Regions from separate parts of the Dyella sp. OK584 genome, predicted to be linked through region 2. Evidence: predicted binding sites of a transcription regulator. Region 2 holds the regulator's gene; the other holds the start of a gene.
What was found. The regulator sigma-54, encoded in region 2, starts transcription at its own class of promoters, with help from an activator protein. The targets are predictions, from matches to a motif close to TGGCACGNGCNTTGC.

Region 1 (4,395 bases), 960 kb from region 2:
TCGCCGTCGACATCGATGCACACATGTTGATCAATGATGCGGAGTCGGTGATCCAGGCGGTGGTGTCGGGCCTCGGCATCACCCAGGCACCCCACATCGTTGCCGCCTGCATGCTCGACTTCGGCAAGCTGGAGCTGGTGATGACCGACACCATCTCTACCGGTAAGCCGGTATGGATCGTCTACCCGCAGAAGAAGCACCTGTCCGCCCGCGTGCAGGCCTTCATCGAGTGGGTGCGCGAAGTGTTCGAGCGAACCAATGAGCCGGAGAAGCACAAGAAGCCGGTGGCGGTGGCAGCGGAGCCGCAGCGCATTCGCGCCTGATCAACGTTTTTCTGTAGGAGCGCACCCTGTGCGCGACAAACCGGCAGGAGTGCCGGTTTGCACAGCGCAAGCTGCCCGTAGGACGAGGGCCAGGGATGGCCCGAGTGATAAGCCATCCACCGAAGGTGGCCTCGCGGAGTGGTGACGTCATAACTCCGCGGTCGCGCACAGGGTGCGCTCCTACAGTGAGATCCCCGCTTACGCGCCAGTCGGCATGAACAACAACAGTGCGATGCCCAGCGCGATGCGATAGATCGCGAACGGCGTGAAACGATGGCTGCGGATATAGCCGAGCAGCCACTTCACCGCCACGAAGGCCACGATGGCCGACACCACGAAGCCGACGCCGAACGCAGTCCAGTCCTCGTGCACGCCGCCTTCCTTGAGCACTTTCAACAACTCGTAACCGGTGGCCGCGTACATGGTGGGAATGCCCACCAGGAAGGCGAACTCAGTGGCCGCCGCGCGATTGCTGGTGCCGGCCAGCATGGCTGTGAAGATGGTGGCGGCCGAGCGCGAGGTGCCAGGGAAAATGCCGGCGACCATCTGCGCGATGCCAACCAGAATCGCCACTCGCCAGGTCACCTGCGTGCGATCGGGCTGGCGCGCCGCGAGACGTTCGGCAGCGAGCATCCACACACCGCCAATCACCAGTGCCCACGCCACCGGCGTCACCGCTTCGGGCAGCTTGAAGCCCAGTTTCACCGCGATAAAGCCGAGTACCGCGGTAATCAGGAACGCCACCGTCAGCTTGGCCAGGTAGTCGCGATTGGCCGGATCACGCCACTGCGTGAACAGCTGCCAGATACGGCCCCAGTAGATGAAGGTCACCGCCAGGATCGCGCCCGCCTGGATGCCAACGTTGAACAGGTCCGAGCGCTCGCCCAGTCCGAACTTTTCGGCGATCAGCAGGTGCCCTGTGCTGGAGATGGGCAGAAACTCGGTGATGCCCTCGATGATGCCGAGCAGGATGACGTTGATCAGATCGCTCACAGGAACTCCGGAATGTTGGGCGACACCGGTTCCATGCCGGCGCAAAGCGGCATAGCTTAAGGGACTGGTGTGGCGTTTTTGGGCCCAGTGGATGAATGGTTGTACCGTCACCTTTCGGGTCGTCTCGGCTCGTCATCCCGGCTTTCGTCGGGACGGCGAGCGTGAAGATAATTGCACTATTACGGTGCATTCGAATGTTTCATATTCGTGCAACATGCCTGCACCAGGACCGCCCGTGTTCGCATAAGTCTTTGATGTAAAAAAAGAGGTTGGCTTGGCACACACCTTGCTCAACCGCTTGTCGTTTTCCTCACTTTTAGCCCGCCGAGGTTGTCCATGTCGTCCCCCGTCCAGAAAGTGCTCGATCTGATCCAGGAACACGAAGTCGAGTTCGTCGACTTCCGCTTTGCCGACATGCTCGGCAAGCACCACCACGTCACGTTCCCGGCCCATCAGATCGATGAGTCGACCTTCGAGGACGGCAAGATGTTCGACGGCTCGTCGATCACTGGCTGGAAGGGCATCAACGAGTCCGACATGGTCCTGATGCCGGATCCGGACACTGCCTACATCGACCCGTTCAGTGCGCACACCCAGATGGTGCTGCATTGCGACGTGCTCGAGCCGTCGACCATGCAGGCCTACGGCCGCGACCCGCGTTCCATCGCCAAGCGCGGCGAGGCGTTCCTCAAGTCCACCGGCCTCGCCGACCAGGCCTTCTTCGGTCCGGAGCCGGAGTTCTTCATTTTCGACTCCGTGCGCTGGCAGAACGACATGGGCCGCGTGTTCTACGAAATCGGTTCCGAAGAAGCCGCGTGGAGCTCGCGCTACAAGTACGACAACAACAACACCGGTCATCGTCCGGGCGTGAAGGGTGGCTATTTCCCGGTGAGCCCGGTCGATTCGCTGGGTGACCTGCGCGCCGACATGTGCAAGGTGCTCGAGTCGCTGGGTCAGGTGGTGGAAGTGCATCACCACGAAGTGGCCAACGCCGGCCAGTGCGAAATCGGCACGCGCTTCAACACGCTGGTGAAGAAGGCCGACGAACTGATGACGATGAAGTACGTCATCAAGAACGTCGCGCACCAGAACGGCAAGACCGTCACCTTCATGCCCAAGCCGATCGTCGGCGACAACGGCAGCGGCATGCACGTGCACCAGTCGCTGAGCAAGGACGGCAACAACATGTTTGCTGGCGACCTGTATGGCGGCTTGTCGCAGACTGCGTTGTGGTACATCGGCGGCATCTTCAAGCACGCCAAGGCCATCAACGCGTTCGCCAACTCCACCACCAACAGCTACAAGCGTCTCGTGCCGGGCTTCGAAGCGCCGGTGATGCTGGCCTACTCGGCCCGCAACCGCTCGGCCAGCTGCCGCATTCCGTACGTGTCGAGCCCGAAGGGCCGCCGCATCGAAGTGCGCTTCCCCGATCCGATGAACTCCGGCTACCTCGTGTTCACCGCGTTGATGATGGCCGGCCTCGACGGCATCATCAACAAGATCGATCCGGGTGCACCGGCCGACAAGGATCTTTACGACCTGCCGCCGGAAGAAGAGAAGAACATCCCGCAGGTGTGCTCCAGCCTCGACCAGGCGCTGGAAGCGCTGGACAAGGATCGCGACTTCCTCAAGGCCGGTGGCGTGTTCACCGATGACTTCATCGACGCGTACATCGGCGTGAAGATGCAGGAAGTGACCCGCTACCGCGCCAGCACGCATCCGCTGGAATTCCAGATGTACTACGCGCTCTGATCGCGTAAATCACTACGAGTGGGAAAAACAACGGGCGCTTCGGCGCCCGTTGTTTTTGTGCTGGCCCCATCCATGCGCGCAACCTCAATTCGTGTAACAGGCACACGTCGATGCTGAAATAGCGTGTCGGATCCGCCAGGCAAGCACATTAGAGATGACCTGGAACCGTTGTTCTACGCAGTCGCGCTTACGTAGTTATGCGGTTTTTTTCCCGTGCTCGTACCCCCAAGATGTCAGTCCCAATGGATCCACATCGGTTCCAGCGCTCCGAACATCGAGCGCGCGCGAATGGCTTTGTTCTATCGCCAGGGGAGAAGGGCTATGGATGGGCGTGGCGGGATTCCCAATGATGATGGTGTCATAGCGCCTGACAGGCGACGCGCGACTCCGCTTCGTTTGGCCGTCCATACGGCCTTGCAAGCGCGCAGCCGTGTCTTGCTGCTGGCGTTGATGGTTCCTGTGGCGAGTCAAGCCCAGACATTCAACACCTTCGTGACGGGAACGCGTAACAGCACCGTGACCGTGGGTGCCGCCAGCGGCAATACGCAGGTGCAGGGCGGCGCCAACCTGATCCCAACGACCGGCGGTGCCTTGACGCTCAACGGCGGATTGCTGGCTCAGTTCAATACGCAGGCTGGCAGCACGCCGGGTGCGATTAACGTCACCACGACATCCGCCACAGGCATCCAGACCAATAACGGTACGGTCGACGTGCTCTATGCCGGTTTGACCGTCACCACCAACAACGGCATCGGCCTTCTTGCCAACAGCAACAACATCAATGCGCGGGCCATCATCAACATCGATGCCGGCGCAACGGTGAACGTCAATTCATCGGGTGCCGCGCTGGGAGCCTATGGCGTGGGGGCTGCGATCAACGCCGACAGCGTTCTGCTGAATCTCAATGGCGGCAATGGGCGCGGCGCCGTTGCACAGGCCGGTGGCGCCATCGTGTTGTCAGGCAGTTCCGCCATCAACTCAAGTGGCGCCGCCGGCACGGCGCTGGCACTTGGCGCGGCAGATGCGGGTAGCACGGTCACGGTGAATGCTCCGATGCAGATCACCATGACGTCACCGGGATCCCAGGGTGTCTACATGTATAACGGCGGCCTGGTCCGGCTGCCGCAAGGCCAGGTCTTCAACTTCAATACCGGTGCGAATAGCGGTGCCCTCGGCATGATCGTGGACGGCAGCCAGGCAACCGCCGGCACGATCGGCAGCGGACTGACCTTGCATTTCAACGTCGGTGGCGTCGTCGGTAGTACGGGTTCCACGGGTGTCATCGTCAACAACGGCGGCAGCGTGGTGCTGGAAGGTCTTATTGTCG
Region 2 (4,395 bases):
AGATAGCCGATCAACGACGGGCGGCGCGTGGTGGTTGCGGCCTGTTCGAGCACGCGTGACTCGCCGCGCATACCGGAAACCCAGCGCAGCGCCATGCGCTCGTGGACACCATCGTAGAGTTGTCGGGCGGTCAGCCGGTCCAAACCATTTCCTTTGCGCCGCAGGATGTGGCCCGCATGGCCCCGGGCGGCTACATCGACATTGTGCCAGTTCGCACTGGCCGGCGCCTTGGATGGAGGCTTTGGGGGATACGGCCCGCCCCGGATGGGGGCGGGCCGGGGCAGCAGCCTAGCCGTATTGACGCTCTTCGCGCACGGCGCGCTGGTGCTTGTCGCAGATCTTCTCGCGGTGTTTGCGCAGCTGGGTCACCAGCTTGTCGAACAGAACGTCGATGGAGACGTACATGTCGCTCTCGAGGGCCTCGGCATGCAGGGAGGAGCCGGACACGTTGAGTGTCCCTTCGGCGCGCTGCTGCAGCTTGTTGACCGAAAGCACGATGCTGAGGCTGAGGATTTTTTCATCGAGGCGGGTGAGGCGGTCGAGCCGGCTATTCACGTGATCTCGAAGAGCCTGGGTGAGTTCAATCTGCTGACCGCTGAGCTGAACTTGCATGTTGCGCCTCCTCTGGTACTCGCCGCTGGCGCGGCTGGATGCGATGCGCCGGTCGCTTATGTCGTGGCCGACACATCTTCAAAAGCCCGGGATTGTTCCGATAGGTTTTCCTGCCTCCTCACCAAGTCGGGATAGTCACTATGCACCTCTGTCGTCAGGTTCGCGTTATGAAAGTCTTCACGCCGTGGACATGACAGCTTTCCCTGCGGATGCACTCACTCCAGATAATGGAGACGGCTTTTTCGCCGCCAAGTTCCCGGAGGCGGTTTGTCACGGACACCATCAGCTAGCGCGCTGACGCTCGCTGGAGCTGGGAATGCGCAAGGCTTCGCGGTATTTGGCCACGGTGCGTCGGGCAACCTGAATGCCCTTGCGATGCAATTCCTCCGCGATGGCCTGGTCGGACAGCGGCTTGCGTGAGTCCTCGGCATCCACCAGCTTGCGCAGCATGGCCTGGATGGCAGTAGCCGAGGCGCTGCCACCGTCTTCGGTGGACACGCCGCTGGAGAAGAAATGCTTGAGTTCGAACGTGCCGCGCGGCGTATGGATGTATTTGCGCGTGGTCACGCGGGAAATGGTGGACTCGTGCATGCCAACTTCCTCGGCCACCTCACGCAGCACCAGCGGGTGCATGGCTTCGGGGCCGTAATCGAGGAAGGCGCTCTGCCGGCGCACGATGGCCTCGGCCACCTTGAGCAGCGTTTCCGCACGCGATTCAAGGCTCTTGATCAACCAGCGCGCTTCCTGCAGCTGGCCGCGCATCCAGCTGGCGTCGGTTCCGCGCGCCTGGGCGATCAAACCGCAGTAATGCTGATTAAGCCCGAGCCGCGGCTGGCAGTCTGGGTTGAGGCTAACGCGCCAACGTCCGACATCCTTGCGCGCGTAGACGTCGGGCGCTACGTATTCGACGGGCGTCACATCCAGCGCCGCGCCGGGGCGCGGGTCGAGGCTGCGGATGAGTACGGCGGCCGCGGCGGTATCGTCCTCGCTGGCGCGCAGTTTGCGTGCGAGGCGGGCGATGTCGTTGCGGGCCAGCAATTCCAGTTCGCCGTCGACGATACGCATTGCCAGCTCGCGCTGCGGCAGTTCGGGATCGAACTGCTCGAGTTGCACGTGCAGGCAGTCGCGAAGGTCCAGGCTGGCCACGCCGGTCGGGTCGAAGCGCTGCAGCATGCGACGCACATGCTCCATTTCGGCGGCACTGGCCTTGATGCCAGACGGAAGCGCGCCGATGAGCGATTCCACGCTTTCGGTGAGGTAGCCATCGGGATTGAGCGCATCGATCAGCACCGAGGCGATGGTGTGATCGCGAGGGCTCATGTGGGTGAGGTTGAGCTGCCACAGCAGGTGTTCCTGCAGGGTTTCCGGCGCCGCGCTCTGTGGCTCGAAGCCGTCTTCGTCGCTATTGCTGCCGTTGCGCGAAGATCCGCTGCTACCGGAAAAATCGATCGGATCCTCGCCGCCACCATCGCTGTCACTCCACTCGGGAGCTTCGGCATCGTCCACGGTATCCGTGGTGGTGTTGGCGGTACTGGCGGGCGGCGGTTCGATCTCGTCGCGATCGTCGCTTTCGACGTTCTCCGGATTGTCCTCGGAAAACTCAAGCAGCGGATTGCTTTCTGCGATCTGGCGCAGTTCCGCTTCCAGCTCCAGCTGAGACAGCTGCAGGAGGCGGATAGCCTGCTGCAGCTGTGGGGTCAGCGTTAGCTGCTGATTTAGGCGAAACTGCAGTCCGGGTTTCATGCCAGAAGTGTCGGATGAACTCGAAGTCATCCTAACGCGTGGTCGGAAGGTCGGCCATAGGTCAAAGGCCGAATCGCGTACTACCTCCGGTTTATCGCTGTAGCCCGTCTGTTACAGGCGGAACTACAGCCGGAATTCGCGACCCAGGTAGACTTCGCGCACCTTTTCGTCGGCAAGAATGTGCGCTGGCGTGCCGCGCGACAGCACTTCGCCGTCGTTGAGGATGTAAGCACGGTCGCAGATGCCCAGCGTCTCGCGCACGTTGTGGTCGGTAATGAGCACGCCGATGCCGCGCTCCTTGAGATGGCGCACGATGCGCTGGATCTCGCCCACCGAGATCGGATCCACGCCGGCGAACGGTTCGTCCAGCAGCATGTAGCGCGGGTGGGCGGCCAGCGCGCGGGCGATTTCCACGCGGCGACGCTCGCCACCGGAAAGGCTGATGCCCTTCTGGTCGGCGATATGCGCGATCTTCAGCTCGTCCAGCAGGCTTTCCAGTTCGTTGGTGCGGCGCTTTTCGTCCCAGCCTTCGCGCAGTTCGAGCACAGCCATGATGTTGTCGGCCACGCTAAGCCGGCGAAACACCGAGGCCTCCTGCGGCAGATAGCCGATGCCGAGCTTGGCGCGCTGGTGCATGGGCAGGCCGGTGATGTCCTGCTTGTCCAGCTTGATGACGCCAGCGTCGGCCTCGATCAGGCCCACCACCATGTAGAAACAGGTAGTTTTGCCGGCACCGTTGGGACCGAGCAGGCCGACCACTTCGCCTTCGCGGATGGAGAAGGCGAAGTCGCGCACGACTTTGCGCGCCTTGAAACTCTTTTGCAGACCTTCAGCAGACAGCATCGATCAATGGCCCTCGGCCGGCTTGGCCGGCTGCGGCGCGGGTGTAACCGGCTTGGGCTTGGGCAGGAACATGCCGTGCACCACCCCTTCGCCACCGCTCTCGCCGGTGATCAGGCTGGTATTGGTGTTGTAGGTGAGCTTGTCGCCATGGAACTCGCCGCGGCCCTGCTGCGTCACCGAGGCATTGGTGGTAAGCACGGCAATGCCATTGATGTTGTCGTAGTCGAGCGTCGCCGCGTCGCCCTGCATCAGGTTGTTGTTGTCGTCCAGCTGCTGGATGTGTGCCGGATTGCCGGTGACAACCACGCGCGCGATCTGGGTGTCGGCGTCCAGGTGCACCTTGGCCACGTCGCCGGTGACCTTGAGCGTACCCTGGGTCAGCACCACGCTGCCTTTCAGCGTGCTGATGGTGTTGGGTGCGTTGTAGGCATCGGTGGACTTCGCCTGGAAATTCATCGGCTGGCTGCGATCGTCCTGCTTGGCGAGCGCCGGCTGCAGGAGGAGCAGACCAAGGCAGAGCAGGCCGAGGGAAAGCTTAGGACTTGCGTTTGCGCGGCGGGAACGAGCCGTGGCTTTCATCGAGCAGCTCCAGGTGATTGGTATTGAGGTTGGCACGCATGCCAACCCCGCTCATTGTACTGTCGCCCTGCACCATCTGCGCCGGAGCGGCCGTTTCCATGCGGTTCTCCTTGGGCCAGGCGGTGACGTCGGAAGTGTGTATCTGGGCCGCCGGATTTTCGGCAAAAGCAACGCGATGCATGTACACCGGCCCCTGCAGTTTCAACAGGGCACCGCTCTTGTCCACCCAGGCGTACAGCGAGTCGCCCAGCCAGGGCGGCGCGCCCGGCTGACTGGAGGGCAGCTCGAACTTGGGCGTGTTGATGTACAGCGATTCGTCGTTCTCGCGGCGCTCAAGGTGCGGCGCAACCATGTTGAAGCTGGGCAGGCCATCCACGCCATACGACCACAGTCTGAAATTGGTGAGCGTATAGCCAGAGCGTGGTGGGCCGACGAAGTCGCTGACCTTCGGCGTGGGTGCCAGCCACATGTACAGCACCTGGACCGCACCGGTGGCCAGGCCAATCAGGACGATGGCCACCAGGAGACCCCGGTCGCGCAGATAGGCGCGCAAGCTCACTGCCAGCGCTCCCGCTCTGCGGCGGTCTTGCCCTGGGCGTGCAGGATCATGTCGCAGAT

Region 1: glnA (type I glutamate--ammonia ligase) is a predicted target of sigma-54. The motif match lies at 1,592-1,606, and genes of this name have one in related genera.

The regions. Positions count from the first base shown of each region.
Region 1 covers NZ_CM173542.1:987,557-991,951, reverse strand. Annotated here, with positions in the region: gene AC3CBN_RS04375 (LysR family transcriptional regulator) at 1-323, shown strand, start outside; gene AC3CBN_RS04370 (undecaprenyl-diphosphate phosphatase) at 522-1,316, opposite strand; gene glnA (type I glutamate--ammonia ligase) at 1,653-3,068, shown strand; gene AC3CBN_RS04360 (autotransporter outer membrane beta-barrel domain-containing protein) at 3,483-4,395, shown strand, end outside.
Region 2 covers NZ_CM173542.1:29,383-33,777, reverse strand. Annotated here, with positions in the region: gene hprK (HPr(Ser) kinase/phosphatase) at 1-95, opposite strand, end outside; gene hpf (ribosome hibernation-promoting factor, HPF/YfiA family) at 289-612, opposite strand; gene AC3CBN_RS00180 (RNA polymerase factor sigma-54) at 895-2,355, opposite strand; gene lptB (LPS export ABC transporter ATP-binding protein) at 2,479-3,198, opposite strand; gene lptA (lipopolysaccharide transport periplasmic protein LptA) at 3,202-3,777, opposite strand; gene lptC (LPS export ABC transporter periplasmic protein LptC) at 3,734-4,336, opposite strand; gene AC3CBN_RS00160 (KdsC family phosphatase) at 4,333-4,395, opposite strand, start outside.